Regions from separate parts of the Shewanella sp. GD03713 genome, predicted to be linked through region 1. Evidence: riboswitches for the same ligand, from Rfam matches in the RefSeq annotation. Region 1 holds a riboswitch; the other holds the start of a gene.

Region 1 (16,747 bases):
CTGATCACTGAATTACGCCTTAACCGCTGCGCTTGCCTGATTAAAAAACGTCATGCCGTTCATAACCATATAAAAACCGTGCATGTTATCGCCATCTGTAACGGCTTAGAAATGGCGATGGGCGTGATGGCCGAAGCATCGATTCCGGCTCACCTGCGTTGGATCCCTAAGGGCATGAGCCTAGATTACACCGCCAAGGCGGGCAGTGATATTTTATGTGTTGCCGAAGTCACGCCAGAGCAGTGGACACCCGGCGATATGTTGGTGCCCGTTACCGCCTACGACACCCAAGGAGTGGTGGTCGTGAAGGGGCATATCAAGTTATGGATTTCAGAAAAGCCGCAGAAGTAAACCAAGCTTAATCATCAATCGAAATCACCACTTAGGTTGTCTTGCTCAACGCTTGCAGGCTGCTATGCTAAGCCAAACAACCTAAGACAGGGGTTCAAAATGGATGAATTTTTACAGGCCGCCATTGATGAGGCCAAACAAGGATTAGCCGAAGGCGGGATCCCCATTGGCTCAGTATTAGTGATCGACGGGAAAATTGTCGCCCGCGGCCATAACAAACGCGTGCAGCAAGGTAGCGCCGTGCTGCATGCCGAAATGGATTGCCTCGAAAATGCTGGCAGACTAACCGCCGCCGATTATCAAAAGGCCACACTCTATTCGACTCTCTCCCCCTGCGATATGTGCAGCGGCGCGATACTACTCTACGGCATCCCTAAAGTGGTGGTCGGTGAAAATATCACCTTTCAAGGGCCAGAAGCCTATGTGCAGTCCCGCGGTGTAGAAGTGACTGTGGTAGACAATCACGAGTGCAAACAGTTAATGCGCGATTTTATCGCCGCCAAGCCACAGCTATGGAACGAAGATATTGGCGAATAGCCAATATCTTCCGAAGCGGTTCACGCGCCTAACGCTTTATGTCGTTGAGTGTTCTTTGGTTTGAGCGCCTGTTAAGCTAGCGCCTTGTATTATCAACTCAATCTCGCCGAGCTGACTCGGTTTATTATCCCTAATAGCAAAAGGATGCCTGCTATCAAACCTATCACTCAAGCTGCCCAGGATCCTTGGGGAAATCCCGTCGATGCGACTCACACGCCCCATCAGCCTATCCCAACTGAACGTAATGCCAACCTCGATGCCATACGTGGGCTAGCGGTATTGGGGATATTTTTTATGAATATCTATTTTATGGGGATAAGCTTTTATGGCTATGCGCCCCATCAAATCCCATTGCTCTCAGACCAAGTGCTCGAAGCCTTTAGCAATTTCTTTATTGAAGGGCGCTTTATCAGCTTGTTTTCCATCTTATTTGGTGTCGGTCTTTATATTCAATACCAACGATTTAGCGATAAAGGCTTAGCGGCCTATTCGCTGCTGCGCTCACGCTTGAAATGGTTGATTGTCTTTGGCCTGATCCACGGCATCATTATCTGGCCCGGTGATATTTTACTGACCTATGGGATCAGCGGTTTTTTAGCACTCTGCTACCGAGATGCCAGCATCGCCGAGTTAAAACGTAAGGCCAATATTTTTATTTTCAGTTCGTTAGTGGTTATCTGCTTAATCAGCATCATGGGCAGTGACGAACTCTTTACCCGCGAATCGCCCTTATTCGCCGAGCAATACAGTGCTTGGACAGCGAGTTACCCTAATCAACTGCTGCTGCATGTAATGCAGGTCGGTTACATGGCGCTGGTCATTCCCTTCACGCTAATGTGGTTCACGGGTGGCCTGATGCTGCTCGGGATGGCACTCTATCGCCAAGGTAGCTTCGAGCAGGGGTTTGAGCGAAACACCTTAATCAAGCTAGTTTTAGCCAGCTTAGTGCTCTCAGCGCTAGATACCCTGCTGGGATTAACTCAAAACCCGACATTGGTGATGTTTTCGGACATCATAGTCATGCTAAGTGCAATCCCGACTGCACTGATTTACATCCATATATTGGTTAAAATCTGCCAAAATCGCTCGACAGTGCTAAGGCCTTTGCAAAATGTCGGCAAACTCGCCTTTAGCCTGTATATATTGCAATCCATTGTCGGGGTGTTTATCTTTCGCCACTTTGCCCCCGAGTTACTATTAACGCTCGACAGGGGCGGTTATATGGCGATGGCGCTGGGTTACTCGCTGCTACAATTGCTACTGGCAAGCTTGTATTTACGCTACTTTCACCAAGGGCCACTCGAAAAACTCTGGCGCCAGCTCGCCTTTAAGTCCATCAACGCTAGTAGCCATTTGAACTCGAACAATGAACAACAAAAGAGCCAATAAAACGCCGTCCGCTCCAGTACATGAACGAAAAGCGACTCAAAGAAGAGTGACTCAATCTAGAACCACAAAATCAAGAGCCGCTAAGCCCAGAGCCGCGCGCTCGCGTCAGAGTTCGATGCCTTTATTATTAGCACTGGTTTTTCTGGCGATGTTAATCGGCGCCGCTTGCTGGCATATGCTGCCCCTCGCGATTGTGGGTTTATATCTGCTGCTGAGTTTATCCACCTTTATCGCCTACGCCTTCGACAAATCGGCGGCGCGTAAAGGCCGCTGGCGCACCAAGGAAAGCACCCTGCATCTAATGTCTCTCCTCGGTGGTTGGCCCGGCGCACTGTTTGCCCAGCAGCTACTTCGGCATAAATCGGTCAAAGCCGCCTTTCGCCAACTGTTTTGGCTCACGGTCGTGACCAACTTAGCCCTGCTGGGTTATGGGATCCAAACGGGTTTCATGGACAGATTGATTTAACCATCACCCTAATTCGTTTCTATTTCAATCAATTGCTCGATAGCTTTTAACGCTTGCATGGCAGCACCTGTGTCGCCGCGCAGCTGCGCCGACACTATAGCACCTTCCTTCAATAGGCATAGGGTATCGACAAGATAAGCCGCTTTTGCCTCGGACAAGCCCAAGGCTGCCACTTGCTGACCGATTAAATCTACCACCCGCTGTTTATGCTCGGCGCACAAACGATGCACTGGATGGCTGGCATCGGTAAATTCGGCACTCACATTGATAAAAAAACAGCCCCGAAACTCACACAGCTGCGGCACTCTTTGATTAAACCAGTCATCGAGCGCCATAAATAACGCGCGGATCCCCGCCTTGCCCGTCTCAACTGCTAGCACTCGCTCGCTTAACCATTGATAAAACACTTGGTCGCGGTACAGGACCACAGCTTCGACCAACTCATCCTTACTGGCAAAATGATGGTACAAGGTTTTTTTGGCAATCGCCGACTCCTGCAAAATCTGGTTAATGCCCACCCCATGTACGCTCTGAAAATAAAACAGTTTAAATGCCGTGCTGATGAGCTGTTGACGTTTATCCAAGGGCATATCTGACAACACTTCGGGTTGCGGCATATCGCCTTCCTCTGCAATTAGGATTTAAACGTATCTTCCCACAGGTAGACAACTCAGTCTACTCATGCAATGATATCAGGTAGACAGACTGGTCTACCCTTTAAAGATTCAACACAATTAAGTGCAACGCGGCCACTGGGATTCGAGTCAACGGGCAACTCAACACTGCCCTCCCCAAGCCGCAGCCATTGATATTCACCATATAAACCACAGCCCTTGCGCAATAGCCAAGTTGGGCTCAAAGGACACATAATGAAAGTGATAAGCCAACAGCAATTAAAACCGGCACTGCTCGCAGGCGTAGGTGCCATGTTATGTATCAGTGCCTTAGCAAGCTTAGAGCAAATGAGCTCGCACCTGTTGTGGCTGATGGCACCCTTTGGCGCCACTATGGTAATTTTATTTGCCCTTCCCGATAGCCCATTGGCGCAGCCAAGAAACATTGTCTGCGGCCACCTACTCACTAGTCTGATGGGACTTATTATCCTTCACAGTGTGGGCGTCTCACCGCTGAGTTTAGGGTTGGCCGTAGGGGCGGGAATCGCATTGATGCTGCTGACCCACACAGTGCATCCTCCTGCTGGAGCAAACCCGCTAGTTATTATGCTGACCGCGCAAGGGTGGGACTTTTTATATTCGCCGGTCGCCAGTGGTCTGGTGCTGATCCTATCCTTTGGCTGGCTGTATCATAATCTGCTGTGTCGACGCCCCTATCCACAGAAATGGTTTTAAGCTGCGTCAAAACACTAAAACCTTAGCGTGTTAACGCATTTAGGCGTGAAGTGGCTAAAAAAGAGAATAAAGAAGAGGATAAAAATAAAGGGCAAGTGAGATTGCCCTTTATCAAAACCGTAAGCTTTCGCTTAAAACCAGCTTAGGGCGATACTGATAATCACCCCGGTTATCAGCAGCTGCATTAAACAGAACCCCATGATATCCCTCGCCTTTAATCCGGCGATTGCCAGCACTGGCAGCGCCCAGAAAGGCTGAATAAGATTGGTCCACGCATCACCCCAAGCCACAGCCATAGCAACACGTGCCACATCGGCGCCCAAGGCTTCGGCCGCAGGCAACATAATCGGCGCCTGCACAGCCCATTGTCCGCCCCCCGAAGGCACGAAAATATTCACAATCCCTGCACTGATAAAGCTCCAAAATGGCAGACTTTCGGCACTGGCGATGGCCACAAAACCTTCGGAAATACTCTGGGCTAACCCCGATTGCACCATCACCGCCATAATGCCTGCGTAAAAAGGAAACTGGATAACGATACCCGCGCCGCCTTTAATGGCTTCGTTGAGGCTCTGCAATAAACTGCGTGGCGTTTGATGTAGCACTATGGCGAGGAATAAAAATAAGAAGTTGACTAAGTTAAGGTTTAAGCTGCCGCCCTGCACCGCAAAGTAATAGCCTAAGTAAACGAGTCCCGCGCCGCCGACACTCCAACCAAGCAAGCGACTGTTTTCTAATTTATCCGCAGGACGAGTCGTATTGGCCGTTAACTGTACCGCTTTATCGTCTGCGCCTCCATCCTCAAGCGCCTTAGGGTCGACATAAATGCTGTCTTTGTCTTCGGGCAACATAAAGCGGTTCACCAATGGCATAACCACAAATAAAATCAGCACTAACAGCAGGTTAAAGCTAGCGAAGATGGTCTCGCTGGTGGGGATAATACCGATTTGTGATTCAGAGAAATGCCCCGCAGTGGCAATAGTTAACGGAATAGAGCCCGCTAGGCCGCCGTGCCAAACCACAAATCCCGAGTAAGCACTGGCGACCAATAAACGGTAATCCACACGTACTTTACGCGCTAAGGCCTTAGCGAATAAGGCGCCGACCACTAAACCAAATCCCCAGTTAATCCAACTGGCGGCGAGGGAAACCAAGGTCACTAAGATAATGGCCTGAGGCGCCGACTTGGCAAATCCTGCGATGCCATCGAGTAATTTCTTAATCGGTGGCGAGCTGGCGAGCATAAATCCCGCCACCAGCACTAATAGCATCTGCATCGAAAAACTCAGCAGCGCCCAAAAGCCATCGCCCCAGTAATTGATGACTTCGAGTGGGGTTTTCTGCTCGGCTACCACGGCCGAAATCAGCACCACTAAGGTTAAGAGCAAGACAAAGATATAAGGATCGGGTAAATATCGGTCGACGAGCTTGACCAGAGGTTTTGCCGCTTTGGTTAACATAAGACTGTCCTTGTTTATTCTTCTTATCTGTTTTTATTGAGTTTTTGTAGAGTCTAATGTCACAGGTTAAGCGATCTCTAAAACGGGATAAAGCCTTTAACCATTTTAAAAAAGTGAGAAAATGTAACGCGAATCATCCAACACCGCGCCAAATCGAGGCGCTAGCCACTTCGGCTAAAAAACTGATAACATGACCAAAATTGACTGAGGTGCTCCTTAAAATGAAAATGTTACTTGCCGTTGTTGTGATTGCTGGGGTGATTTTTTACTTCTTTACCTCGATGAATAACCAAAAAGCGGCCCAAGAAAATATCCGTTTAGGTAATGAGTTTTTAGCGCAAAACAAAACCCAAGAAGGGGTGAAAACCACCGTCTCTGGGTTGCAATATCAAGTGTTACAGCAAGGCACTGGCACAGTTCATCCTAAGGCGAGTGATACAGTGACAGTGCATTACCACGGCACCTTAATTGATGGCACAGTGTTCGATAGCTCGGTCGAGCGCGGCGAACCCATAGCCTTCCCACTCAATCGTGTGATTAAAGGTTGGACTGAAGGCGTGCAACTGATGGTCGAGGGCGACAAGTATCGCTTCTTTATTCCTAGCGAACTGGCCTATGGCAACCGCAGCACAGGCAAAATTGGCGGCGGTTCGGTACTGATTTTTGATGTTGAGCTGCTGAAGATAAATTAATCTTACGCTGTATTCCTTAATAAAAAGCCCTGCATTGCAGGGCTTTTTTGTCTTTAATCCATATCGACTAAGGGCAAGACGCCGCGCCAATATCCGTCCATACTGCTGCGACACCGGGGACATCTCCCTTAGTCCAGTATTTGGCTTGCCACTGACGACCGTTATAGCTAGTCGTTGCTCCGCCGTTGTAGGCAACGCCCGCATCCCAGCCTAACTCAACCTGACTCAACAATTGCCATTGGTCGGCGGTTCTTGAAGGTGTGTTACCTTGAGTCCAGTATTTCGCCTTCCAAACCAGTTGGTTATAACTCACTGTATCACCAGTGTTGTAAATGCTTGTCGCATTCCAAGCAGGATAGTTGGCCGCATTGGGGTCAGTTGCGTCACATTGACCGCCCGTCACCTTAGGCGTCACGGTTAAGGTCAAGGCAGCACTGGCATCTAAGGCGCCATCGGAGACTAATACACTCAAACTGTATTGGGTCGATTGAGTAACCGTCGGTGCAGTCACCACCAATGTGGCAGTGTTTTGTCCACTCGCCGCTACGCCGCTTGGCACTGTCCATGCGTAGGTGAGGCTGTCGCCATCGGCATCTGTCGCCGTCGCATTGATGCTCACCGATTGCCCCGCTTCAAGCGTTACAGTCGCAGGCACAGTCACCACTGGCGCTTGGTTTGCCGTCTCGGCCTTATGGGTGAGAGTCACAGTGTCGGTTGAAGATAATCCCTCAGGATCTGTAACTCGCAGGCTAAACACATACACCACATCCGACGCCGTCGCGCTCAGTTGCACCATAGCATTGGCCATATCCGCATTACTGATACTTAAGCTTGGGCCCGAGACTTGGCTCCATTGATAACTTAAGGCGCCATTTTCAGGATCCCGCGACGCGCTGCCATTTAACGTGACATCCGCAGTACCGGTTACCGTGATATCCGCTCCCGCGTTGGCAATCGGCGCTTTATTCGCTGGTGGCGTCGTGCCCTCACCATGGCCTAGACCTTCGTGCATGGCATTGAGAATGTCGCCATTATCGGCATCAATTTCCCAGGCGAACAGACCACCGAGCTGATTGGCCAGCACGTATTGGCCCTTGGCTTTAACAGAGCGAGCATCGTCGAAGGTAATTAAATCACCCGTTGATGCATTAAAGACAGATGGCGCTTCGGCGGTTTCATCATAGGCATAGTTCCAACCTGCGCCCATATAATCCTTGGCGATCTGGCGATAATCCACTACGCCAGCTTCCCAAGTGCCCTTCACTTTGCCCGTTGCAGTGCCCGTGAAAGGATTGTTACCGCTATAGCCATTGACCCCAGTCCAGCCGCGGCCGTACATCGCTGCGCCGACCACAATCTTACCCGGAGTCACCCCTTGAGAGAGCAGGGCTTTTACGCCTTTGTCCGTGGTGTATCGGGTATTAGGATCCCAGCTAGCCTCATAGAGATTGGTTTGATGTCCCAGCTCAGTGTTGGTCCAGCCGCCGTTAAAGTCGTAACTCATCAGGAAGATGTAATCCATATATTGCTGCGCCGCCTGATAATCGACCTTAGCAATCTTATCGCCGCCCGCACTGATGGCCGACGTCAGCTCATAGGTGCGTCCGGTTTCGGCGCTGAGCTCATCGAGCATCGCCCGCAGTTCACGCATCAGGGTGACATAGGTTTGTCCGTCATTGGCATTTCCTAAGCTTGGATTAGCGCCACTGCCGCCCGGGAATTCCCAGTCGATATCGACACCATCGAAGAACTTCCAGGTTTGTAAAAACTCCTTCACTGAGGCGACAAAGGTGTCGCGCTTGGTTTTATCCCCTAAAAAGTAGAAGGGATCGGAGAGCGTCCAGCCACCAACGGAGGGGAGGATCTTCAGATCGGGATAGGCTTGTTTTAACGCCATCAATTGGCCGAAGTTGCCCTTGTAGGGATCGGAATACTCACTCACCCCCGCCTGCGGCATTTGCACCGCCGCCCAAGGGTCGTGGATCGCCACTTTAAAATCGGCACGGCCAGCACAGGCGCGCTGCAATGCCTCAAAGCTGCCTTCGATTTCCTTTAAGCTGTCGTTGATGCCATTGCCACCACAAATCGGGGTAAAGCCATATAAAATATGGGTTAAGTTTTGTGCTGGGATCTTATCAACGGGGAATTTACGTCCATAACCCCCCCACTCCACAAAGTAACTTCCCACCACTTTGCCGGATTTGTTCGCATAGGGACGATTGTTTTCTTTCAAAGGCGCATTGAGTGGCAGTAAATGACTGCCATCGGTATCGGCGACTAAGATTTCCCTCGCATCACTGGCGCTGCAACCTTCGTTATTACAAAGCTGCACGCGCATTTGATAGCGCCCGCCCTTATTGACCTTGAAATTGGCCGTACCCGCCGCACTCGATGGACCTTCCCATGCCACATTTCCGTTGAGTAACACCTGCGCCTTATTGCCGATATCGCCGTTATACAAGTTCCAGGTCACCGACACATCGGCGGCATCTTTAACCGTCACTAATTGGTTATAAGCTGAGGCGGCTTGATTCACCTCGATAATGGCAAACTTAGTTTCCCCCCAACCTAAAGTCGGTTTACCGGGGAGCGCAGCAAAGGCTTGAAAACTGGCAGCGGATGCCAGCACCGAGGCCACCAACATCGCCGAGGTGGAGATTTGAGTCTTAAACATGAGATTTCCCTATTGAGTAAGTTATGCATCAATAAGGCAAACAAAGCGTAGACAGGAAACAACACTCTTAAAACCATGTGCGTACAACGGCAGCATGAAGAAACAACCTGTGGTATCCCCGCTATCATAGGTACAAACGAACCCTTAGACCGGAGGCTTTGCGTCCCAATCTTTCGATTGGTTTGCCTTTATCACTAATGACAACGTTGTCATTGCGTTAATTAGCATATGCCGCTATAGCGTTAAATTGCAACTAAATATTAACAAACGGGCCGTTGTACCGATTACCAACACAGGATTCGCTTAAAGGAAAAGTAAAACCATTGAGTGCAAAAAATGAGCAATGAATTGTATTTAAAAGGATTGCTTAAGCTATGGCTCCTATCATCGACTCGTATCGTCAATAGGAAAGGCAATAAAAATAAATCGAAAGTCTTAAGAAAGCGATTATGCAAGACGCAACTTGATAACTCATGCAAACAAAAATGCGGTCATCGAATGAGGTGATATGCAGAGTGCACTGCAAACACACAAATCCGATGGCCGCATGCTGTTGTTCTCGACCTAATCTGAACCAATATCTGAATCAATATCAGCGTCAGTAAGCCAAGATTGATAACCTGAACGAACTTATCACGCCTCAATCTTGACCTATTCGCATCTCAATCGAAAGCCGTTAGGCGGCGTCCTTCGAGTAATCCCTTGCCAAGATCACCGATAAGCCACGGCAGACTAAGGTCTCCATATCATCGACACGATTAATCTTCATTTCGGCTAACGGTGCACTGAGAGCCATGCGTCTTAAACTATCCAGACACCCCTTATAGTACGGCGCGCTGTTCATCATGCCGCCCGCTAACCAAATCCGATTAGGATTAAACAGATTAACCGCCCACGCTAGCCCCATTCCCAGATAAGTGCCGGCGAGATATAAATCATCGGCGGTGGAAATCTTACGGCTGCGGATAGAATCGCCGCTGGCGAGCTGTTCGAGACTAAACTCCCCCGCCTCCGTCATCACTCGGCAATGCCCAAGCTCCCCCGCCACTCCCGTAGCCCCCGTAAAAGCCTTGCCGCTCAACGCGATCGACATGCCAATCCCAGTGCCACACATGACTAACAACTCACAGGCATATTTTTCATCACAGGTTGCCTGCATACCGGCGTCGATATCATTGCAGATAAACTTAAGTTCACCTTGAGTTTTCAAGGTTTCAAAGCTTAGCCCATTGAGACCGGGCAGCGATTTACAGGACACCAAACGATTCTGTTGTACGAGTCCAGGTACAGCGATCGCTAAATGGTAGTGCTGTAAATCATAATCCCGTTCCAGCGCCGCGATTTGATCATTTAAATCTTCAATTTTAAAGCCTTCACCCGTGGGGATTTTATATTGTTCTGTATGCCCCTTGAGTTGAAGTTCGAACAGGGCTTTGCTACCGCCCACGTCTATTGTTAATGTTTGCATCGCCAACTCCACTGATACATGTGCTCCCCTCTGACCCCGAGCGGAGATGGCGAATGTTAGCATAATGGGTAAATATTAGCGATTGAATAAAACTTAAGTAGCTAATTTGTAAGAATTAGTCGGAAGAACTGAGTGATAAAGATAACATTTCAATTTGGAAATTAGTCTAAGATCACAACCCTTGTTACCGCAAAGTGATGCCGAAAAAACAAAATTGTATACAAAATCCTTTATTCCATCCCCTTGCATCTTAGCCGTTGAGCTTGCGATAATCGCCGCCAATTCGCATCCTTTTCGCCAGCATTACGCATTATAATTTGGCCGCCTACGTCAGCCGCCAATGCCAATATTTGGAGCCCCTATGTCGTTACCATCGTCACCACAATCCCTACAACCGAATAAGATTGCTAACCGTCTTGCCGCCATTCGTAGCGAACTCACCAGTGCCAATTTAGATGCCTTTATCATCCCGCGCGCGGACGAGTACTTAGGCGAATATGTGCCTGAGCATAACGAGCGTCTATACTGGGCAACGGATTTTACTGGCTCAGCGGGCATGGCCATTGTCTTAAAAGACAAAGCCGCCATCTTTACCGATGGTCGTTACACGGTGCAAGTGCGTCTGCAAGTGGATGCAAATCTCTTTAGTTATGAAAGCCTAACTGACACACCGCAAATCGAATGGCTATGCGATACGCTTGCCGCTGGTTCACGTGTAGGCTTCGATGCCCGTTTACACACCTTAGCTTGGTTTGAAAACGCCAAAGCGACGTTAGCAAAAGCCCAAATTGAATTGGTTGCCGTCGAACAGAATCCGATTGATAAGCACTGGCAAAATCGACCTGCACCATCGAGCGCAGCTATCACGTTATTTAGTAATGAGAGCGCGGGTAAGACCAGCCTGCAAAAACGCACCGAGATTGGCGCACTAGTCAAAAAAGCCGGCGCCGATGTAGCGTTAATCGCCGCTTTAGACTCCTTCTGCTGGCTGCTCAATATCCGAGGTAATGACGTGCCGCGTCTGCCTGTCGTGCTCGGCTGCGCGCTACTTCACGCCAATGGCGATATGGAGCTGTTTACCGATTTAAGCAAACTCCCAGAAGGCATTGAAGAACACGTTGGAGCGGGTGTGAGCTTTAAGAGCGAAGCTTCGCTTGCCGATACCTTGGCAAGCTTACAGGGCGTGAAACTGCTCGCCGATCCAAATTCTGCCAACGCTTGGGCACAAAATATCGCCCGCGATGCAGGCGCCAAGTTAATTGCCGGAATTGACCCGGTCTCCCTGCCTAAAGCACAGAAAAATGCCGCCGAATTAGCGGGCATGCGCGCCAGCCATATCCGTGATGGTGTGGCCGTGAGTCGTTTCCTTGCTTGGCTCGATGCCGAGGTCGCGGCCAATCGTCTGCACGATGAAGCAACCCTCGCCGACAAATTAGAAAGCTTCCGCCTCGAAGATCCACAGTATCGCGAGCCCAGTTTCGATACCATTTCCGCCGCTGGCGCTAATGCGGCCATGTGCCACTACAACCATAACAATGGCACGCCTGCCATGATGACGATGGACAGCATTTATCTTGTGGATTCTGGCGCTCAGTATCTGGACGGCACCACGGATGTCACCCGTACCATCGCCATTGGTAACGTGACCGATGAACAGAAGAAAATGGTCACCTTGGTATTAAAAGGCCATATCGCCTTAGATCAGGCCCGCTATCCTAAAGGCACCACAGGGCAACAACTCGATGCCTTCGCCCGTCAATATCTGTGGCAACATGGCTTTGATTACGACCACGGCACAGGCCACGGTGTTGGTCATTTCCTCAGCGTGCACGAAGGTCCGCAGCGCATCGGTAAAAACCTCAATGCCATCGCCTTAATGCCAGGCATGGTGTTATCTAACGAGCCAGGTTATTACCGCGCCGACAGTTTTGGGATCCGTTTAGAAAACCTAGTGGTAGTGCAACACTGCGAAGCCTTAAAGGGCGCAGAGCGTGAAATGTATGAATTCGATGCCTTAACGCTGATCCCAATGGATGCTCGCCTTATTGATAAGAGCCTGTTAACCCAAGGCGAAATCGACTGGTTTAATGCTTACCATCAGAAAGTGTTTAACACCTTATCGCCATTAATGTCGGGTAGTGAGCTTGAGTGGCTGACAAAGGCAACAAAAGCCATTTAGCATTAAGTGGCAACAAACACTAAAGCCCAAGCCAATGCTTGGGCTTTTTATTGAGAGTCGCTTCAAGACCCGTTCCACCTATGATGTTACTGTTCTGACAAGCTAAATCACGACATTAGTCCAATAGTCGGGCTGATGTTTTTCACCTAAGCTCCTACCACTATTTAGGCAAATGAATCTATAACAGCCTTAGCCCGGCATAAGCTAAAAACAGACCTTATACAAAACTCTGAAATTTGCTTTTAAACAGGATAAACACTCGTTTGAAAGCGAATTAAAAATGCAATATTTGCAGAAACTTACAAAATTTAAAAATCATTACTTTTGTTGCGGGTAAAGCGAAAAACCGCTCTCCAATAACCACACAAAAATGATACCATTGTCACATAATAAGCCGACTCCAATGAGAGCTGGCACCTGTTTTACCAGTTACATTTACCCAAAAAGTCGTATCGGCCCTGAATGGACACACTAAATGAGCCAGAGTAACCCTAGCCGCAGTAACACCAGTCAACTCCACAGTAACGCACAAGAAGTCCGCCTCACACCACAAGACGAATTGATTTCCACAACGGACACCCGTGGGATTATTACCTATGTTAATCAACGTTTTGCCGAAGTATCGGGTTACAGTGCCGAAGAGTTAATCGGCCAACCCCACAACAAAGTGCGCCATCCAGATATGCCCAGCGCCGCCTTCAAAGAAATGTGGGAAAAGCTGAAATCCGGCCAATCCTGGCGAGGCATAGTCAAAAACCGCTGTAAGAATGGCGGTTTCTATTGGGTCGATGCCTTCGTCTCTCCGCTGTTTGAGAATGGGACTATCGTCGGCTATCAGTCGGTGCGTATCCAGCCGCAGGCGGCCTATGTCAGTAAAGCCACGGATATATACCGCAGACTAGTGCAAAACAAGCCCATACCTAAACCGCTGAGTTTGATGCAAAAACGATTTGTGTCAGCCGTGGTGGCCACTACAGGGTTACTGATTGCTGGTTACTTTTGGGGTTGGGGAGTGATTTTCGCAGGGGCGATTTTAATGAGCCTCAATCTGGCCATTTTCTACGATGAAGCCTTCCGTATTCCAGCCAAATTGATTGAAATGCAAGAGAAATATGACTCAATCAGTCGCTACATCTACTCGGGCGCCGACACTTCATCGATTCTCGATTTCCAATTGATCCTATTGCAAGCCAAGATGAACGGCGTGCTTGGCCGCACCCAAGATCAGGCCCACCACTTACATGCGATTGCCGACCAGCTGGTGGTGACGACAGAACAGACCTATGTCAGCCTAGACCAAGAAAAAAACCAGCTAGAACAACTCGCCAGCGCGATGGAAGAAATGAGCTCAACCATTGCCGAGGTCGCACAAAATACCCAACTGACCTCGACCAGCATCAACACAGCCTACGATCTCTGCCTGAAAAGCAGCGCCAATATGAAGGCCAACACCCAAAAAGTTGAGCAATTAGCCAAATCCGTGGCCGATGCAGCCAATAATGCCCATCAACTCAATAAAGAAGCCGAACGGGTGGCCAGTGCCATGGGCGAGATTGACTCGATTGCCGAGCAGACTAACCTGCTCGCGCTCAATGCCGCGATTGAGGCGGCTCGCGCGGGCGAGCAAGGCCGCGGGTTTGCAGTTGTCGCCGACGAAGTGCGCGCGCTGTCGAGCCGTACCCAATTATCGACCAACAGTATTTCCCAAAGCGTCGACAAGATGTTCAGCATGCTAAATGCCTGGGCGAAGGAGATGGAACAAAGTCGTCAACATGCCGAGTTATGCGCTAACGATATCCAAACTTCTGCCGAGAACGTCAATACCATTTACCAAGAGGTGAGTGAGATCCACACCTTTGCCCAGCAAAACGCGGTGGCCGCCGATCAGCAGCGTCAAGTGGTGCATGAAATCACTAACAACATTCACTCTATCACCCAAACCAGCAGCGAAAACCTCGCGGCAACCCATCAAATTGGTGATGCCGCCAATCACCTCAAGCAAAACGCCGAAAAGGCACTCGGTCTGCGCCGCGCCTTTGGTTAACATGCCTATCGCACCATTGTCGATGCAGGCAATGGTGCGAATCGCTCTCCTCAGCCTTTCCAACGCCTTTATCCATATCAAAACCTGCTAACACTGCGTCATAAAAGCCCAAAAGGTTAAAAAGTACAGGTTTTAACCGAAAATTTTGCTATACTCCGCGCCCGCCATTTTTATGCTCACCGTGCAGTAAAACTGGATGAGGAAATGCGTGACCAAGCGCATGATAGTTTGACTCAGATGTTAAAGTGATTGCATTCGAGTCTAAGCGTTTGAGTGATTGAATAAGTGAACAACAGGAATCCAAAATGAGATTTGAATCTTTTAGTTTTTGCCCCGAGATTTTACGCGCTATCTCAGATTGCGGTTATCAAAAAATGACACCTATTCAGCAGCAAGCGATCCCCGCCATCCGCCGCGGGCAAGATGTGCTCGCCAGCGCGCAAACGGGCACGGGTAAAACGGCGGCATTCGCATTACCTATACTGCAAAAGATGGCAGAAAATCCCAGCGAGACCTTAAAATCGAACGCGCGGGTATTAATCTTAACGCCGACTCGCGAGCTCGCAGCTCAAGTCGCCGACAATGTTGAAGCCTACAGCAAGTATTTAAATTTCAGCGTGTTAACCATTTACGGCGGTGTAAAGGTTGAGACTCAGGCGCAAAAACTTAAACGCGGTGCCGATATTATTGTCGCGACGCCAGGGCGTTTGCTCGAGCACCTTACCGCCTGTAATTTAAGTCTCTCTAGCATCGACTTTTTAGTGCTCGATGAAGCCGACCGTATGTTAGACATGGGCTTTAATGCGGATATTCAAAAAATCCTCCAAGCGGTGAATAAGAAGCGTCAAAACCTATTGTTCTCGGCCACCTTCTCGAGTGCGGTGAAAAAACTGGCCAACGACATGATGGTCAAGCCTCAAGTCATCAGCGCCGACAAGCAAAACACCACCGCAGATACCGTGAGCCAAGTGGTGTATCCGGTTGAACAGCGCCGTAAGCGCGAACTCTTATCCGAACTAATTGGTAAAAAGAACTGGCAACAAGTGTTGGTCTTTACCGCGACGCGCGATGCGGCCGACACCTTAGTGAAAGAATTGAATTTAGACGGCATTCCCTCTGAAGTCGTCCATGGTGAAAAGGCGCAAGGTAGCCGTCGCCGCGCATTGCGTGAGTTTATGTCGGGTAAGGTACGCGTCTTAGTCGCGACCGAAGTCGCCGCCCGTGGCTTAGACATTCCAAGCCTTGAGTATGTGGTCAACTTCGACTTACCCTTCCTCGCCGAAGACTATGTGCACCGTATTGGCCGTACTGGCCGCGCGGGTAAATCTGGGGTCGCAATTTCATTTGTGAGCCGTGAAGAAGAGCGCACCTTGGCGGATATTGAAAAGCTTATCGGCCAAAAAATTCGTCGTATTACCGTTCCCGGATACGAAGTTGGTAGCCGCGACTTGCTGTTAAAGCAGCTCCAAACCCGCCGCAGTTTTGCCAAGAAACAACAGCGACTCGACAACGTCAGCGAGCAGATCATTGCCGAAAAAAGCATGCAGGGCCGCCGCGTGAAAATGAAAGTTGGCCAAGCCCCAAGTAAGGCAAAAAAGCTCAAATAAACAACTGACATAGGCAACTAAACCTCACCAAAGTGTCTAGTCATAAAAAGCAAAAAAGCGTCCCAAGGGACGCTTTTTTATTGAGCCAACAATGGGCTTAAAATTACTTAACAACTTGAATTTTAGGGAACGGATATTTTCCCTCTTGGATGTCTTTATTCGGGCCGTACATCCGCATAATGATGTAAGCGTCCTTCTCCGGGATAGGCAACCAATTACTGTTACTCTCATCCCCCTTAGCACTCAGTTCAATGGTATACATACCATTGGCATCGGGTTTAAGGTTGCGATCACCACGGCTATGACGATTAATTGCGTTGTGTGCCATCAAGCGGTTATCTGAACCATAAACCGTAAATGACCAGAATTGACTCACCTCTGGTGCTTTAAAATGCATCACGTATTTTTTGCCATTTGAACCATTGAGAGATTTACCGTCATCGCCCTTTTCCTCCTTCAGATAAACGGACTCATCGGGTGGCAATCCCCACTGACCAAGATAAGTGCCTTCGGCGAAAAGGTCACGAGCAC
Region 2 (16,747 bases), 2.4 Mb from region 1:
ATTCAATCTGCTCAGGTCATCGCGCATTTCTGCTCAATGACTATACTCACCACAGCCTTGAATCGGCTCACGGCCACCCTACTCACACAAATACAGGGTTCATTCTTTGCGTGGTGACAACAAAATAGCGGTAATTAACCAACTGATAAATAAGGTCTAAACTGAGTAAAAACCACGATTTAAACCTCTTTTTAACGAACAGATCACAACGGAAGTAAAAACATCTAGACGTCTAGATTGACAGTAAAATGGCAATCCAATATGCTTGGCACCAAGTTGCTAGGATATGATGCCAAAGCGGCATAGATTTTAAGCGAGTTAGACTGCCAAGGATCACGCGGACAACCCGCCGAGTAAAAGAGAAATTACATTGAGTCAATCAGCCCAAACCACTGCACCGAGTAGCCCGGCATCCTTTATTGCCCTGTTACCCTTATTCGTTTTTCTAAGTCTGTTTATTGGCGCAGGCGTCTATTTCCAAAGCCAAGGTGTGGACTTTGCCTTCTATCAATTACCGAGTGTGATTGCCATTCTGCCAGCCATTATTCTGGCCTTGGTATTATCAAAACAAAAACTCAATCAAGCGATTGATACCTTTATCGGCGGTATTGGCCATAGCAATATTATTGCTATGTGTTTGATTTACTTGCTGGCTGGCGGTTTTGCTGCGGTCGCGAAAGCCACCGGCGGTGTCGATGCGACTGTCGCCTTAGGTTTATCACTTATTCCTTCAAACCTGTTACTGCCCGGCTTTTTTGTGATTGCCGCCTTTATTGCCACCGCAATGGGTACCTCAATGGGCACTATTGCCGCCGTGGCACCTATCGCCTTAGGCGTTGCCGATCAGGCACAAATAGATTATGCCCTGATGGCGGGCGCCGTGATGTCTGGCGCACTGTTTGGCGATAACCTCTCGATTATTTCGGATACCACTATTGCGGCCACTCGAACTCAAGGCTGTGATATGAAAGATAAATTCCGCGAGAACCTGATTTTTGCTATCCCGGCTTCACTGTTGACCTTTATCGCTTTTGTGATTGCAGGCCAAGGCCAAGCCGATCTAGCCGCTCAAGAAATTGACTTTATTAAGGTGATTCCTTACCTGACAATTCTGGTATTAGCGGTCGCAGGGTTAAACGTGTTCGTCGTCTTGACCTTAGGCATTCTGCTGGCGGGCGCAGCGGGATTCCTGACCATGGACTATGGCGTTATCCAATTTGGTAAGGATATCTACGCAGGCTTTAGCAATATGCAGGAAATCTTCATCCTGTCGATGTTAGTCGGTGGTTTAGCCGCACTGATGCAGCAACAAGGTGGTCTAGCCTTTGTAAGCAAGCAGATTGAAAAGCTCATCACCCGTTTCTCAAAAGCTCAAGGCGAAGCCTCATGCCGCGCGGCTGAATTAGGCATGGCAGGGATTGTAGCCGTCACCAACAGCTGCGTTGCCAACAACACAGTATCTATCGTTGTGACGGGGGATATTGCTAAAGATCTGGCTGAAAAACACGGTGTTAGCCCTAAACGCGCGGCCAGTGTACTCGATATTTTTGCCTGTATTATCCAAGGGTTAATTCCCTATGGCGCCCAAGCACTGCTGATTGCTTCAACCTTTAGCATCACACCGCTGGCGGCCGTATCCCACGCTTGGTACTGCATGATCCTAGCGGCTGTCGCGATTGCGATTGTGATTTTCCGTAAGCGCCACTAATCTTATTCGACTGTCGATAACACAAAGGGAGCCATTCGCTCCCTTTGTTTTTATCTGCCTAAGGTTCAAATTAGCTCAAGACTTGCCATCAGTTTAGGATTAAGGCAAGTTACAGCGGGTTATTTGCGCGGTATTAACCTTAATTTACGCCATACTCATTCACCCCAAAATGCATCCATCACAATATGAATCCGCAGCATGAACCCAGCTTTTACGACTTACATCGCCTGATCACATGGTTGATTGTGGGCGCGGCGCTGCTAAGTGCCACAGGGGTTATCATCGCGCTCTACGCCGAATATCAAGTCGTCGGCACATCTGCCCTGTTTATGCGTGCCGATTTTCTTGGTGACTATATCAACTCGCCCCTCGCCTATGTGTTTAACCTCGGATTATTAGCCGCAGGGATTTGTATGTTGATCTCTATGGCTGGGCTCTACTTACTTAAACTCGACAGCTTTAGTCAATATATTGCGCTCACCGGCGCCTGGGTTGGCACCTCAGTGATTTTGATGGGGATTTTTCCGATTAACTTTTTAACCATGCACAGACTGGTTTCCACTAGCTATCTGTTAAGCACGCTAACCCTGCATGCCTTGGTGATTATTGCGGGAATCATGCCTAAACTGATCTGCCCAAGACCTTTGTTTTACTTAAGCTTATTAAGCTTTATCAGTGCCGTTTGTCTGAGCTTACAACTGGACTGGAGCCAGCTAGATTTCCCGCCCTGCGAGACAAACATTCACTTCTGTTTTGTCGCCGCCAATATGTGGCTGCAAACAAACCTAAATATTATTTGGTGCATCAGCCTTGCATTTGCCATGCGCCGTTTATCCAAAATCCTGTATTATCGCGCCCAAGTCCATCACCCGTTTTAGCTTAGTCATTTATGCGTCTCGCCAAATACCTTGCCCAATGCGGCATTAGTTCACGCCGCGAAGCCTGCCGCTTAATTGAGGCCGGACGTATCAGCCTCAATGGCAAAATTGCTCAGCATACCGATGCCGTGTATTTCGATGCTGACGGCCTATGCCTTGATAGCCTCAGCTTAGACGATAAGCCCATTTCGGGCACCGAAGCACTCAGCTATTGGCTCTTCAATAAAGCCGTGGGCACAGATTGCCGGTTGTTAGACGCCGATAAGGACAGTTTGCTGCATTTACTGCCAACCACGCCAAGACTCTACCCTGTTGGCAGATTAGATAAGGATTCCCGTGGCTTATTGCTGCTCACCAATGATGGCGAACTCACCCATAAACTGATGCACCCTAGTTTTGCCCACAGTAAAACCTATCATGTGCAACTCGATAGACCCTTCAACGATGCCTTTATCGAACAAATGGCCTGCGGCGTGCAATATAAAGAGGTGCGCACACTCCCCTGCCAAGTCACGCGGTTAAGTGATGTGAGTTTTGAAATTGTGCTTACCCAAGGGTTAAATCGCCAAATTCGGCGCATGTCCAACGCCTTAGGTTATAAGGTGATTGACTTACAACGCGTCGAGTTAATGACATTAACGCTAGGCTCCTTAGCCGAAGGCGAAATGCGACCACTCAGCCCTGAGGAAGTTACAGCGCTTAAAGCCGCTGTGGCAATTTAGTGGAAGACAAATGGCGAATGCCCCAAGCAGCTAACCACAATTTGAGGCAAATGCCTGCGCGAACAATATCTTCCAATAAACACCAATGAAGATAAAAACGCCTGAGTCATCTCAGGCGTTTTAGATGGAACGAAGATAGCCTTTCAAGCTGATGACCTTGAGCTACTTTTTATCGGAACGAAGCACTAACTCCACTCTGCGATTCAACTTTTGTCCGGCGTCATTAGTGTTACTGGCCACAGGGCTGTATTCCCCGTTACCGTGGGCGGTTAATTGGACCGACGGAATTTTAAACTCGTCACTCAACTGCTTAATCACTGCTGCGGCGCGGCGCTCCGACAGGCTTTGATTGTAACTCCGCTCGCCCTTGTCATCGGTATGTCCAACTACATAAAAACTCAGCGTCGGATTCTGCTTAAGATAACTCGCGAGGACCTCGAGCACTGGCTTGGACTCAGGTAACAAACGCTCACTATCATAATCAAACAACAATCCCTCTAATGTTGCCTTGCCTGTTTGGCTAATCGCATCGGTCAGGGCATCGAGATTAATCGCCACACGATCATCCTTCAGAGTAGAGAGCTCCATTACCCTAAGCGTAGTATCGGCTGGTGTGCCATCAAAATATCCTTGGGAATAGATATCGAAGTAAACATCGCCCTTGGCGTGGCTCAGCTTAAACAGCTGATACTCCTGCCATTCGTCTTCTCTATCGTCCTTGATTAATTTGATGGCATTGATCAGGTTATCATCGTCGCCGCAGGCCGTGCCTTTACAATGGAATACCCGCTCAGCCTGCAGTTTTTGTGCAGCTGCGGCATAATTGCTGTTGATTTCAAACAACGAATAGCTTTCAGGCATCTGATAACTTATTTGGGTAAGCTTGGCATCCAGCGATTTGGTTTGATAATCGGCGCCAGAGATCCCCACTAATACAGGCACTTGGGTAAAGTTAGTTTGTTTGTAACTGGTAATATAACTGCCGGGCATGCGCCCCAATAAAGGATGGTCGGTCGCGCCTTGAGCATCGTCACTACGCCTATCTTTAATCTCAATTTGCTTCGGCGCCTGCTGTAAAAAGTCACCATTGGCTTGGATCAAATCTAGCGGCTCAGGAATAGAATCAAGGATATCGACTTGCAGATAGGTATATCTATCCTCGCGATTGACGACATAGATACTGGCGTAAACCTCACCGCGAGAACCTTTCAGTTTTGCCGCCACGTAAGCACTGTGATAGTCAGCATTCACGCTCTTAAGCGGCTTTAGCTGAGTTTGCATCGCTTGACCATCACCGCAGCTGGCGGCCTGACAGCTAAATAGCACTTCAGCATTCAGTTTTTTTAGCTGTGCCAAATAGTTATTGATCACATGTTCAGGACTATACCCCTCGGGCAACTCAACGCTTTGTCGAGTCAATTTGCCCGATACAGGCAACAGAGTGAACTTGCCGCCATCCATTGCGGTGATAAGTTCAAAGGGCGTAAAGTGGATGCGCTTTTCTTCAGGCGATTTGGCGTCAGGAAAGGGAGTAAACAGCGATTCAGCATTCACCGCAAAAGAGGCGACACCGCAGGTCGAAGTCAAAAGTACAGCACTCAATAACGTCTTATGTCCCATAAAAAATCCTTTTCTGTGGGGGAATCTAGCTCTCGCGAAGCAATTAAATAGATAAAAATAGTGACGGGATAATACGATAAAATTTTTTACCTAGGTATTAAACGGCATAAAAGTAATACTTTTTATTGAAAAGGAAATACGGGAAATACTGCGAAGAAATAAAGAAAAATATAGAAGCCCCATCTTTAAATAGCACACAGAAGTAGAGATACCATGTTCATATGAATGTGAAAGAGCAGCCATGCGACCAACGGTCACTATTGCAACAATGGCAATTTTAACGACCATTGAACTGTTCATCTGGCTAAAAGCTTTTTGCCCCCAAACAAGACAGTCGAATCGGATATTGCGTTATATGCATTGCCACTGTTTCCCCAGTGACACGCCGTGAATATATCCCTATAGGCTCGACGGCGGCATCCATGCCGCCAACGGTCACTGTTGTAACAGTGGCAATCTTAACGACCATTGAACTGTTCATCTGGCTAAAAGCTTTTTGCCCCATTCCGTGTTTCGGCTCGTTAGCTCAATCGAAAATTCCCATACCTGCTGCCATATATATTCTTATCTATTTGCCTATGTTTGGCCTTACCAGAAATCGGCTAACAATGTATGGGTATACAGTCGTATTTAAATTTAGGTGTTTTGGTATGATTTTGAGACAAAATCAGTGCGCACTAATTCCATCCGCAATAAATAAAACTCTATAAAATCAGGTGAATATAGTAACTGAATTTTAGTTAATAGGTTTGGAAAACGCGCATGCGCGTTTTTCCAGATGGTGTATTTGGCAGAAAGCTGATAAGTTCTTTACATACAGATAGTTAACCGTGCGCGTTTTCACTGGTCTAACAAGGTAAACGCGCATGCGCACTAATCAAATGTTATGCAATTCACCGACTAATGGAGTAGCCAATGGCTAAAAAAGAAGAAAAAGATTGCTTTGTGATCATGCCAATTGCAGATCAGGAAGGCTATCCAAAAGGACATTTTGGCCATGTTTATGAAAATATAATTCGGCCATCTTGTGAAATGGCCGGTTACAACCCTGTTCGAGCGGACGAGGTTAAAGAAACAAACCTAATTCACCTCGATATCTTAAAGAAATTAATTGAAGCTCCTATTGCAATTTGCGATCTGTCAAGCCGAAATCCAAATGTTCTTTTTGAGCTTGGAATAAGGCAGGCTTTCGACAAGCCTGTTGTTTTGATACAGGAAAAAGATACTCCCAAAATATTTGATATCGCTCCACTTCGTTATCTTGAATACTCTCAAGAAATGAAATATCACGAAGTCCTTGCAATACAGCAAAAGCTAAAATCATCTATTGAGGCAACAGCATTAGCTGAAGGTGACTCTTCTAACGTTAACTCTATAGTTAAACTTTTAGCACTTAATTCACCTGCTAAAATTCCAGATTTGGAAAATGGCAAAGAGGGTCTCGCATTGGAGGTAATGCAAGCTGAACTACGCAATATGCGACAAATGATGGAAATGTCTATTTTTGAAAGCCAAAAAAGCCCTAAAGGTGAATCGATTGCTGCTATTGAATATCAACGGTTATCTGCGAATCTTGACAAGCTTGTTAGCTCCAAGAGACTACCGATAGAAGAAAGAATGGATCGATATCACCTCTTAATGCGTGAAGTTGACGAACTAATGCATACCTGTAGAAGTGAGAGCGAGCACATGCATTTCAGACGACTAATGGAAAGAGTGCATCGTGCCGAACGTGAAATCCTTGCATAACAAAGCATTGCAGCGGACAAGCCGCTGAATGCGGCGTTAACCCATAGAAATTTTTTCCGAAACAGACGCGTTAGAGTTAAAGCTTTAACTCGAAAATGTCCCAAAGCATGCTGTGTGTTTCTTTAAAACCTGCAAGCTACACCGATGCTAAAAGGGTGAGCCATGGTAATTAGCGAGACGACCGTCCGCCCCAAGGCCGCTCTTTGGCATCCATGCCATCGCGGCATTCGTGAATCCATTCACATCAGATGGGGCGGTCGAGCATCCACGGATGGACTTGAACAACATCCCTGTTTAACGGCCAGTTCGCCATCCATGGCTCTCGTTCATAAGCTTAGAAACCCTAGGTTTCTATTCACCGTGTCAGTGAGCGAATACCATGGCTCGCCTAGCAATACTGCTATCTCAACAGCTATCAGTAGTCATTGCACAAAAAAATAGCGATAAACTTACTTAGTTTATCGCTATTTTGATGTGTTGCTATTGCAGTCTTATATCACGCTTAAATGCTGATAATCCGACCACTATAGGCCGCACCATTGCTGATGCGGCGATGGATTACTTAACGATTTCCATCTCGGCTAACAGGTTGTCGGCATGATCTAAATACTTCATTACCCACAGCATATAACGGCTATCGACTTGGATTGAGCGGTTGATATTGTCGTCGTACGCCCAGTCACCGATGATGCTTTCATACACGCCATCGAACAGTAAACCCACTAATTCGGCGCGGCCGTTTAAGGTTGGAGAGCCTGAGTTACCGCCGGTTGTGTCTAAGGTCGACAGGAAGTTTACTGGTACAGAATCGATGGCTTTCACATAGAAATCGCCATATTGCTTCTGCTTGATAAGGTCTAACTGCTTTTTCGGCGCATCGAATGGGTCAACGCCAGTGTCTTTTTGCACTATGCCTTCGAGGCGAGTAAAGGGCTTAGCCACTAAACCATCTTTAGGTTCATAACCTTTAACATGGCCAACGGTCACGCGCAGGCTAGAGTTCGCATCGGCGTACACAGGCTTACCTTGCTCACGGTTATAGGCAATGATGGCATCCATATATTGCGGACGTACTTTCATTAGCTCGCCATCTAACTCTTTCTCTTTCTTCTCTTCGCTCATGTTAGTGTCATACAAGGCCACGGCGAATTGAATAAAAGGATCCTTTGAGGCTTTGAAGTCATCAACGGATTTTTCCATCCAAGCTAAACGCACATCTTTGTTGCCCAGCTCGGTTTTGGCGTACATTTTGTCTAAGGTTTTCGAAAGTTTAGCTTCGTTAACCTTTTTATCGATACCAAAGGCTTTATCCATTGCTGGTAAGCGCTGCGCCTCGGGTAACGCGGCATAACGTTTAAGCATATCCAAGAGAACGGCCTTATCGACACTTGGCGCATAACGGCGGTCAATACGTTCCATGCTCGCCTTGAAACGTGTCATATCGCGGTCTTGGAAGCCAGGTTCGCGCTGCATATCAGGCAATTGCTTTTCATGGGCTAAACGGTACAGATTGGTCGCCGTTGGCACCATAGTGGTGTTGCCAATGTAGCTTAAGATCATATCCCGTTCTTGATGGGCTTTGCTTTTGGCGATCAGCGCGTCTAAGTCGCTTAAGGTTTTACCGTATTTGGCTTCGCGGCTGCTGTCTTTAGCAATCCATGCGGCGAGCTCGGCTTCACGGGCCTTGCGGTCAGCTAACATGGTGGATTTGCCATAAAACTCGATCATCGAAGTGAAGTTTTTAGCGTAGTTCGCTAAGCCAGCGATTTGGCTTTCGTACTTAATGCGCTCGTCACTGCCTTCTGGCGCCGTTTCTTTGATGATTTCAATAAAACGTTCGCGCAGCATCTTGCCTTCTGGGTAAGCCCATTCGAACTGATTTTGCACTTCGTTCGCGGTGCGGTATCTGTTAGTGCGGCCGGGATAACCCGCCACCATCACAAAATCCCCTTCGCTCACACCTTTGGCCGAGACTTTTAAGAAACTCTTTGGCTCGTACGGCACGTTGTCGGCGCTAAATTCGGCGGGTTTACCGGTTTTAGACACATAGGCGCGGTAGAAGGAAAAGTCGCCCGTGTGACGCGGCCACATCCAGTTATCGACATCGCCGCCGTATTTACCAACACTGCCCGCGGGGTTATAAACTAAACGTACGTCGCGGATTTCTAACTGTTTTACCAGATAATATTCTAAGCCGCCGTGGAAGCTATACACTTGGCAGCGGTAGCCTTCATCCTTTTCACACTCGGCAACGAGAGCTTTTTCTTGGTTCTCGACGCCTTGATAAAACTCACGGCCCGCTTTGTTTTCAAGCCCAGCGTTGACGCGCTCAGTCACATTGGTCACCTCTTCGGTGACATAAACGCGAGAACCGGGCGCAGCGGGTAATTCATCGGCAAAGGTTTTAGCTAAGAAACCGTCCTGCAACAGGTTTTTCTCTGCAGTCGAGTTATATTGAATCGAACCATAGGCACAGTGATGGTTTGTCACCACTAAGCCTTTTGGCGAAACAAAAGATGCTGTACAGCCACCTAGGCTGATCACAGCATTCATGGGGAATTCGGTCAGTTTGGAAATCGATTTCGCATCAATCTCTAAGCCTTTCGCTTTGAGTTCATCGGCCATTGCGGGCAATTGGTGTGGCTGCCACATACCTTCATCGGCATGGGAGGCAAAACTCGCCGCCACGGCAACTGAGAGTAACCATTTTTTCATTATCTTAAGTCCGTTTTAGGTGAAGAAAGCCGAGCGCTTGCGAGGCCATTTCTTATATTTATTGGGATTACATGCCACTTTGGTTAACGCTAAAAAGCAAAAAGTCAGGCACTGGGCCTGACTTTAGCATATCGCACGCACTCTATAACAGAGTTAGAAAAATTCGCTTACAAAGCAAATACATTCATCATATTTATCGGTTTAACTCTGCCGTTTCAGTACGCTAAACGGCTTTAACTTACAGCGCGACAAATAACTGAGCGCCGATAATCACCGCGCCTAGCAGACCCGCAATCCCGAGGGCAAATGTGCCGCCGGACACTTGGTATCCCTGCGGCGTGGCTTGGCGCTGACGCAGTGCCATCACGATCGGCAGGAAGATAATCATCACCACCAGCGGCACGGCCGCAAACCCTAATACCGCAACAAAACCTTCGGGGACATAGAGCGCACACAACAGCGGCGGCACAAAGGTTAACAGCCAGGTTTGGGCGCGGCCGAGGAAAGTCTTCTTCGCGCGGGTCAGTTCGGCCACAAAATCATACAGACTTAAGGTGACCCCAAGGAAAGAGGTGATTAAGGCTAAATCCGCAAACAGCGAAATACATTTGCTGATCCAAGGCGTGTGGGCAATCTCTTGTAATGCACTGATAAGCGCAGGTAAAGAGCCATTAAAGCTGCTGATTTCGGTGCCACCCACTGTGCCTAAGGTCACCAATAACCAGAAGATATAACACGCGAGCGGAATGGTTGAACCGATTAATAATACCTTGCGCAGCGACACGGCATCGCCATCCAAATAACGTACTAAGGTGGCGATACACACGTGGAAACCAAAAGAAGTAAACACCACAGGAATCGCCGCCATCCAACTGCTGGTCATGGACTCGGCCACGGCACTGGTTGCCATACTCGAGATACTGACTTCGGGTAATAAAAACAGCACGACCACAATCAGTAATAAAATCATCAGCGAAAACAAGAAACGCGAGGCTTTATCGACCCAAGCCACCCCTAAGGCCGCAAATCCCCCCAGCACTAAGGTAAACAGCACGACCGCCAGTTGGTTATCTAACACGAGGTCGAACATATTTTTGGCTTTAAGCACTAACAGCGATGAGCCGCCTGTCAAATACGCCGCCGTTAAGGCAAAGAGTAAGCTGAGAAAGGAGGCGCCTTGCACCATTTGGCCTTTTTTGCCGAGGAGTTTGCCCGTGATGGCGTGGACGTTATCACCGACGCCTGAGCGCAGGTTAATCTCAAGCATTAACAATGAGGTATAGGCTGACAAGCCCCAAATCACCACCATTAACAAAATGGCTGGCACCATGCCTAAGGCGGCCGTGGCTAAGGGTAAGGCTAACATTCCCGCGCCAATGGCGGTCCCTGCGACAATGGCTATCGAGCCTAACATTTTTGAATTCACACAATTATCCTGTTCAAGTATTAATTATTATTTTTTAAGGTTTTTTGAGTAGATTTGAAGGATAAAGCCTTGCGCACTCTGTGATTAAGCCAACAGCAATCTCAAACGAAAAGCGTCACTAAACTTAAAGCATCCAATCCGATCTCAAAGAGCAGATCAATTGGCCCCAATAGCTTTTGAATATTTCAACCCAGTCGCCATTGAGGCTAACTAAATCGTTTGCAGAAAAGTGACATTAATTTCAACCGTGATTGCCTTAGCAAAGCAGCGACATCGCGCGTAAAAGAAGATAGCTCTGGACATTAACAGAGCCAACCCCAGCGGGCAAGCCAGTTATAGACAAAGATGACGCCGCTTTGGCTATCCGAAGGGGAAATGTGAGTAAAAGATAAAAAATCGAGGCGGATCTGTTACCAAAACAATAAACCCTGCAACACCTGTGGCATTGCAGGGTTTATCAATGAGTTTAGCGATTCGCTAACGGAGATACGGGATTGCGCTAAAGCGAATTAACGCGACTCACAATCCGCTTATTCCCCTGTTAACCGATTACAGCTCAGTCCAAGCCATATTCCAAGAGCCGCCGACACCCGGTTCAAACCCAGTTGCAGTGGGCGACCATTGCATGCAATAACCACTGTAAGGCCAAGGTTTACATTGATAGACCTTGCCAGTTTTAGGTTGCAGCACTTTAGTACCCGCCACATAGTTTTTAATGCCCTCGGGGAAGACAAAATCGGCATCCGGCGCTATGGCTTGATCTTTTAAGAACAGATCGAAGTTTTGCTGGATAACCTCACCTTGCTTAGGCTCGCCCTTCACTTGTAAATGATAATGGCCTGCCTTTGGCGCGACGACATCAAGCACTAGACTCGCGTTGGTGTTATTGACCGCTTGCGTGACATAACCAGCTGCCGTGCCATCGTGGCTAAACAGATAAGCTGAGACCTGCATATCCGCATTAGTGCTGACATCGAAACTGACCTTTGCGGCACCATCGACAATGGTGTAATCATCGGCCAGTGACGTGACATCGAGCTGATTACCCGGCGCAGGCGCAATATCAAAGCTCACTTCCACTCGCTCTAGGCCCGAATTAGGCGCGGCATAAATCTCATTTTTACCGTAAACGGGCGAGATCACCCCAGAGGCATTCTTCTGCCCCGCCTTAAGTTGTGGCTGCTGGGCATTAATGGCACTGGCTAACAGGAATGGCCAGTTTTGCTTGGCGCCTTGAGTGGTGTCGGCAATGGTTATCTGAGTTTGCTTGGCAGTTTGCTCGCCATTAGCATCAAACACCCGCGTCATCACCTTATCACCCGCCTTAAGATCGAGTGACGGATTGATATCGCCAATATCGGTCCACTCGCCCGGCACCACAACATCTGAGCTAAAGTTCACATCGATGGCATTATAGAAACTGTTCGTGGTATCACCGACTTCCCACACGGCCAAAATCACGTGATAACCGCTTCTGTCTTCAGGCACATAACAGTTATGTGTCACTAACTTAGGCGGCTGAACCATGCCACCGTCGACCACACAGAAGGGAGCTAAGTCAAAGCTTGCACGGCTCAACGCTTGGTTTTGATCCCAGCCTTGACGAGTTAAATAGTAACGCCAATTGCGGGTCACATGGTTAGCGGTGAACTGCCAGCTAAAGTCATTCCAACCCGACTTAATGTCATGCTTAGACCAACGACTTGGGCTCTGTTCATCCAAGGGAGAAAACGCCGCGTTGGCTGCACTGGCAATTTTGCCGTCGGCAGGGCCTGACTCTGGAAAACCTGATGGGCCTTCAACACTTTGTGGTTCCCACTGAACGGCGCCGCAGTTTAAATTGCTGCCAGTTTTACAGGCGTATGAGCGTGATTCTGGTGAAACCACATAACCGTGGGCCGACGCCGTTTGGCTCACGAGCGCACTCGTAGCGCTTAAGGCCAAGGCAATTAGGCTTAAACGAGCCAGTTGTGGGTGTTTACGGTTAGCATTTGTGATTGATGTAAAAGCAGTTAGATGTGCCACTTTATTGTACTCCGTAGGGTGCCTTTCTCGACGAGATTGGCATAGGTATAAAAGTGGTATTTAGGCAAAACAGCATTAAGCAAAGCCGTTTATTTTTCAAAGAATTGAAAGCATCAGCTCAATTCTGAGGCAACCCCGCTATCTTAGTTTCAACATCCCTTTACAACCTTAGACCGGAGGCTTTGCGTCCTAATTTTTCAATTAGTTTGCCAAATACGGTGGAGCTCCATTGAAGTTAACAGTATGTAACTTAAACATTGAGACCCGGCTAACCTAACAACAAAAGACAGCGTTGTCAAAATTTAAATTATTACAATTCAACATCTTACAAAACGCAAGGCGGTATTTTATTGGCGCCTGTCAGATTATTTGCCCTCTGACTCGATGAGTTTAATCTTGAAACCCTGTTTCACTTGGGTATAATGCCCTCCTCGCTTCGGGGGAGTAGCTAACTGGATTTCGAGCCATCGATATTCAGGGTGAACATCAACATACTTGGCCGCATGCCATGGTGTTCACAGCAAATCATCGATTTGTCCTGCAAGACCTGAGCACAGTAACCGCACCTAGGGGTGGACGGTCTATTGTGCTTATGTCAAACACCACCCCTAAAAGGATCACACTTGGAAGCGTTACTCGCCTCAACCTTTACGGTTGCCATCGCCGAGATTGGCGATAAAACTCAACTGCTTGCCCTATTACTCGCTGCAAGATTTAAAAATAAAACCGCGATTATCATGGGTATTTTACTCTCGACTCTGTTTAACCATTTTGCCGCCGCCTGGCTTGGCCAATGGGCGATTAACTGGGTGAGCCCAGATATAGCACGCTACTTGGTTGCCGCCTCCTTCTTTGCGATTGCACTCTGGGTACTGATCCCCGATAAAGTGGACGCCGAAGAGAGCCGTTTCTATAAGATGGGACCCTTTGTTGCGACCTTTATTCTGTTCTTTATCGCCGAAATGGGCGACAAAACCCAAATCGCAACTGTCGTTTTAGCCGCTAAATACGATGCCTTAGCCATGGTGGTTGCAGGTACTACTTTGGGTATGTTGCTGGCGAACGTCCCAGTGGTTATTGCGGGACATTTTAGTGCCGAAAAATTACCAATGAAGTGGATCCACAGGGGATGTGCAATTTTGTTTGCCCTGCTCGGCGTGGCAACCTTAATGGTTAACTGATTGATAAAATGAAGATAGACAAAAAGGCCAGTGATAACACTGGCCTTTTTTATGGGGTTAACGAATTAACTTATAACCCGAGAGCCGTTTGGATACGTTGACCGTAATCGGCATCGGCTTTGTGGAAATGTGCCAGCATACGTTGCTGTACCTCTACACTTGCCTGACGCAGTGAGCCAGAAATCGTTTCCACTAAGCGTGCTTTCTCGGCTTCGCTGAAGATGCGATACAAGTTACCCGCCTGAGTGTAATCATCCTGATTGTAACGGCTGTAACGCGCCGCTTCGCCATCTAAACGCAGTGGTGGCTCGGCAAAGTTTGCCGGTTCAACTAAAGCACCCGCAGTGCTGTTTGGACCATAGTTAGCCGCGGCATCGCCACCGGTTTGACTACCGTGGTACGGGCATTGTGTTCCCGCCATGGCACCCGCACGTTGGTGATGGTTAGCTTTAGTCGCATGTGGGCAGTTTACCGGTAACTGGTTGTAGTTCGCCCCAATTCGGTAACGCTGCGCATCGGCATAGGCGAATAAACGCGCCTGCAACATCTTGTCGGGCGATGCGCCCACACCTGGTACTAAGTTGCTCGGTGCTAATGCCACTTGCTCGACTTCGGCAAAGTAGTTTTGCGGTAAACGATTCAACTCTAACACACCAATTTCAATTAACGGGTAATCGCCATGTGGCCACACCTTAGTTAAATCGAATGGGTTGATATGGTAAGTGTTGGCATCGGCCTCAGGCATAATCTGTACGTTCACCGTCCAACGAGGGAAGTTACCGTCGGTCACAGCTACCACCATATCGCGCTGGGATGAGTCAGGGTCGATACCCTTTAACTTATCGGCTTGCTCGTTGGTTAAGTTCACCACGCCTTGCTGCGATTTGAAGTGGAACTTCACCCAAAAACGCTCACCTTTAGCATTCCAAAACGAGAAAGTATGCGAACCATAACCATGCATTTGGCGGTAGTTTGCCGGAATACCACGGTCAGACATCAGAATCGTCACTTGATGCATGGCTTCAGGGTTTAATGACCAGAAGTCCCACATAGCTTGTGGATCTTTCAAATTCGTCAATGGGTTACGCTTTTGGGTATGGATAAAGTCTGGGAACTTAATACCGTCACGCAGGAAGAAAGTCGGCGTGTTGTTACCCACGATATCGTGGTTACCACGGGCGGTATAGAAGCGCAGACCAAAACCACGGGGATCGCGCTCGGCATCGGCAGAACCCATTTCACCGCCCACGGTAGAGAAGCGCACGAAGGTCTCAGTTTGCTGACCCACACCGTTAAAGTGATCGGCGATGGTGTATTCGCTTAAGTCTTTAGTCAGGGTGAAAGTACCGTATACGCCAGTCCCTTTCGCATGCACAACACGCTCAGGAATACGCTCACGGTTAAAGTGGGCAAGTTTTTCAATTAAATGCCAATCTTGCAGTAGTAAGGGACCACGCTCACCCGCTGACAATGAGTTTTGATCGTCAGCAATTGGAGAACCGCTTTGGCTTGTTAAATACTGTTGACTCATATCTTGCTCCTCATTCTTGATTGGTGTTAACCCAAGATTCAATTAAATCGTAAATAGTGGCCATGGCTTCTCTCCTTGGCAGGGCGACGTGTTGTCGATGGAGTTAGAATAGGCAAAGATACGAATTCAATAAAACGATTAATATAGATTCAAACAATCTACATTTCAGATTAACGAAGAGTGCTTAGATCATTCAGGGAGTAAAGTTCACTCCCCGTATGTGATGAAATAGCCAGCAACAGAATAAAGAGTATGCCAGCCGCAACGCAAACCGACTTGGCAAAAATGAGAACTCGAGCTTAAGGCAAACTTAAAAAATACTTCAATTGATTCAAAGTGCTACATATTACTCATTGACAGAGCTCGCCTGCTCGCGATAGATAACGACCAAGTAATAAGCATCGATTAACACGATAAAAAAGTTAACCGCCGCCACCGGATAAGCTTGTATCGCAACCCCATAGGCAACGAACAATGCCGACCCCAACAAGTTCCACCAGCGTAACTTTTTGATGTTAGACATCATCAAAGAGATGGCCACCACCACAGACGCCAAATAACCAACCCATTCCCACATCATTGCACTATCCATATCACGTCCTTATTTATCGATTGATACAACTAAAACAGGTTGGTTGAGCCTTCTTAGCGTTGTACTACCGCCGCCGTCATCCGTGAAATACAGGTCAACTCCCCTGCACTATTATGGATTAAGATTTCCCACACCGAACTGCGTTTCCCCAAATGAACCGCTTTAGCCGTCGCGGTCAGTAAGCCATTACGCGAAGCGCGTAAATGGTTGGCGTTAATCTCTTGTCCAACACAATAATATTGCTCGAAATCCACCGCAAAGTTTGCAGCATAGCTGGCCACAGTTTCGGCCAGTGCCACGTTCGCGCCGCCATGGACAATGCCTAAGGGATTATGTACGGCGGGCGTGGCAGGCATAGTCGCCTTCATATAGTCATCGCCAATCTCGCTGATCTCAATCCCTAGAGTCTGCATTAGGGTGCCTTTGCCCCCCATACCAGCATCTAAACGGGCACAATCCTCTAAGGTGACAGGTCTAAACCAAATACTCATTTCAACATCCTAGTAAAGAAAACCAGCTAGCAGTTTACTAAGAAGTGACTGAAGTTCAACACATAAGCATTGGCTAATAACAGCCAGATAATGGCAAGGAGTCGCTACG

The links. Region 1 has a riboswitch for cyclic di-GMP ahead of N5E87_RS15150 (glycosyl hydrolase family 18 protein). Riboswitches for the same ligand answer to the same signal wherever they lie in the genome.
Region 2: it holds a riboswitch for cyclic di-GMP, as region 1 does, so the genes downstream of both, gbpA (N-acetylglucosamine-binding protein GbpA) here and N5E87_RS15150 (glycosyl hydrolase family 18 protein) in region 1, are expected to answer to the same signal.

Annotation. Positions count from the first base shown of each region.
Region 1 is NZ_JAOCIW010000001.1:3,440,089-3,456,835, forward strand. It holds gene N5E87_RS15110 (hotdog fold domain-containing protein) at 1-351, shown strand, start outside; gene N5E87_RS15115 (nucleoside deaminase) at 451-888, shown strand; gene N5E87_RS15120 (DUF418 domain-containing protein) at 1,033-2,277, shown strand; gene N5E87_RS15125 (DUF1294 domain-containing protein) at 2,255-2,743, shown strand; gene N5E87_RS15130 (TetR/AcrR family transcriptional regulator) at 2,752-3,360, opposite strand; gene N5E87_RS15135 (HPP family protein) at 3,613-4,092, shown strand; gene N5E87_RS15140 (short-chain fatty acid transporter) at 4,224-5,552, opposite strand; gene N5E87_RS15145 (FKBP-type peptidyl-prolyl cis-trans isomerase) at 5,774-6,244, shown strand; gene N5E87_RS15150 (glycosyl hydrolase family 18 protein) at 6,312-8,918, opposite strand; cyclic di-GMP riboswitch class I at 9,027-9,115, opposite strand; gene N5E87_RS15155 (ROK family protein) at 9,595-10,386, opposite strand; gene N5E87_RS15160 (aminopeptidase P family protein) at 10,748-12,565, shown strand; gene N5E87_RS15165 (methyl-accepting chemotaxis protein) at 13,041-14,609, shown strand; gene N5E87_RS15170 (DEAD/DEAH box helicase) at 14,915-16,216, shown strand; gene N5E87_RS15175 (DUF1254 domain-containing protein) at 16,320-16,747, opposite strand, start outside.
Region 2 is NZ_JAOCIW010000001.1:1,025,732-1,042,478, reverse strand. It holds gene N5E87_RS04620 (Na+/H+ antiporter NhaC family protein) at 371-1,708, shown strand; gene N5E87_RS04615 (hypothetical protein) at 1,894-2,586, shown strand; gene N5E87_RS04610 (23S rRNA pseudouridine(2604) synthase RluF) at 2,598-3,308, shown strand; gene N5E87_RS04605 (OmpA family protein) at 3,471-4,928, opposite strand; gene N5E87_RS04600 (hypothetical protein) at 5,844-6,677, shown strand; gene N5E87_RS04595 (S46 family peptidase) at 7,236-9,392, opposite strand; gene N5E87_RS04590 (aromatic amino acid transport family protein) at 9,631-10,806, opposite strand; gene gbpA (N-acetylglucosamine-binding protein GbpA) at 11,368-12,843, opposite strand; cyclic di-GMP riboswitch class I at 12,969-13,064, opposite strand; gene N5E87_RS04580 (TMEM165/GDT1 family protein) at 13,467-14,024, shown strand; gene katB (catalase KatB) at 14,095-15,555, opposite strand; gene N5E87_RS04570 (YgjV family protein) at 15,902-16,147, opposite strand; gene N5E87_RS04565 (hotdog fold thioesterase) at 16,201-16,638, opposite strand.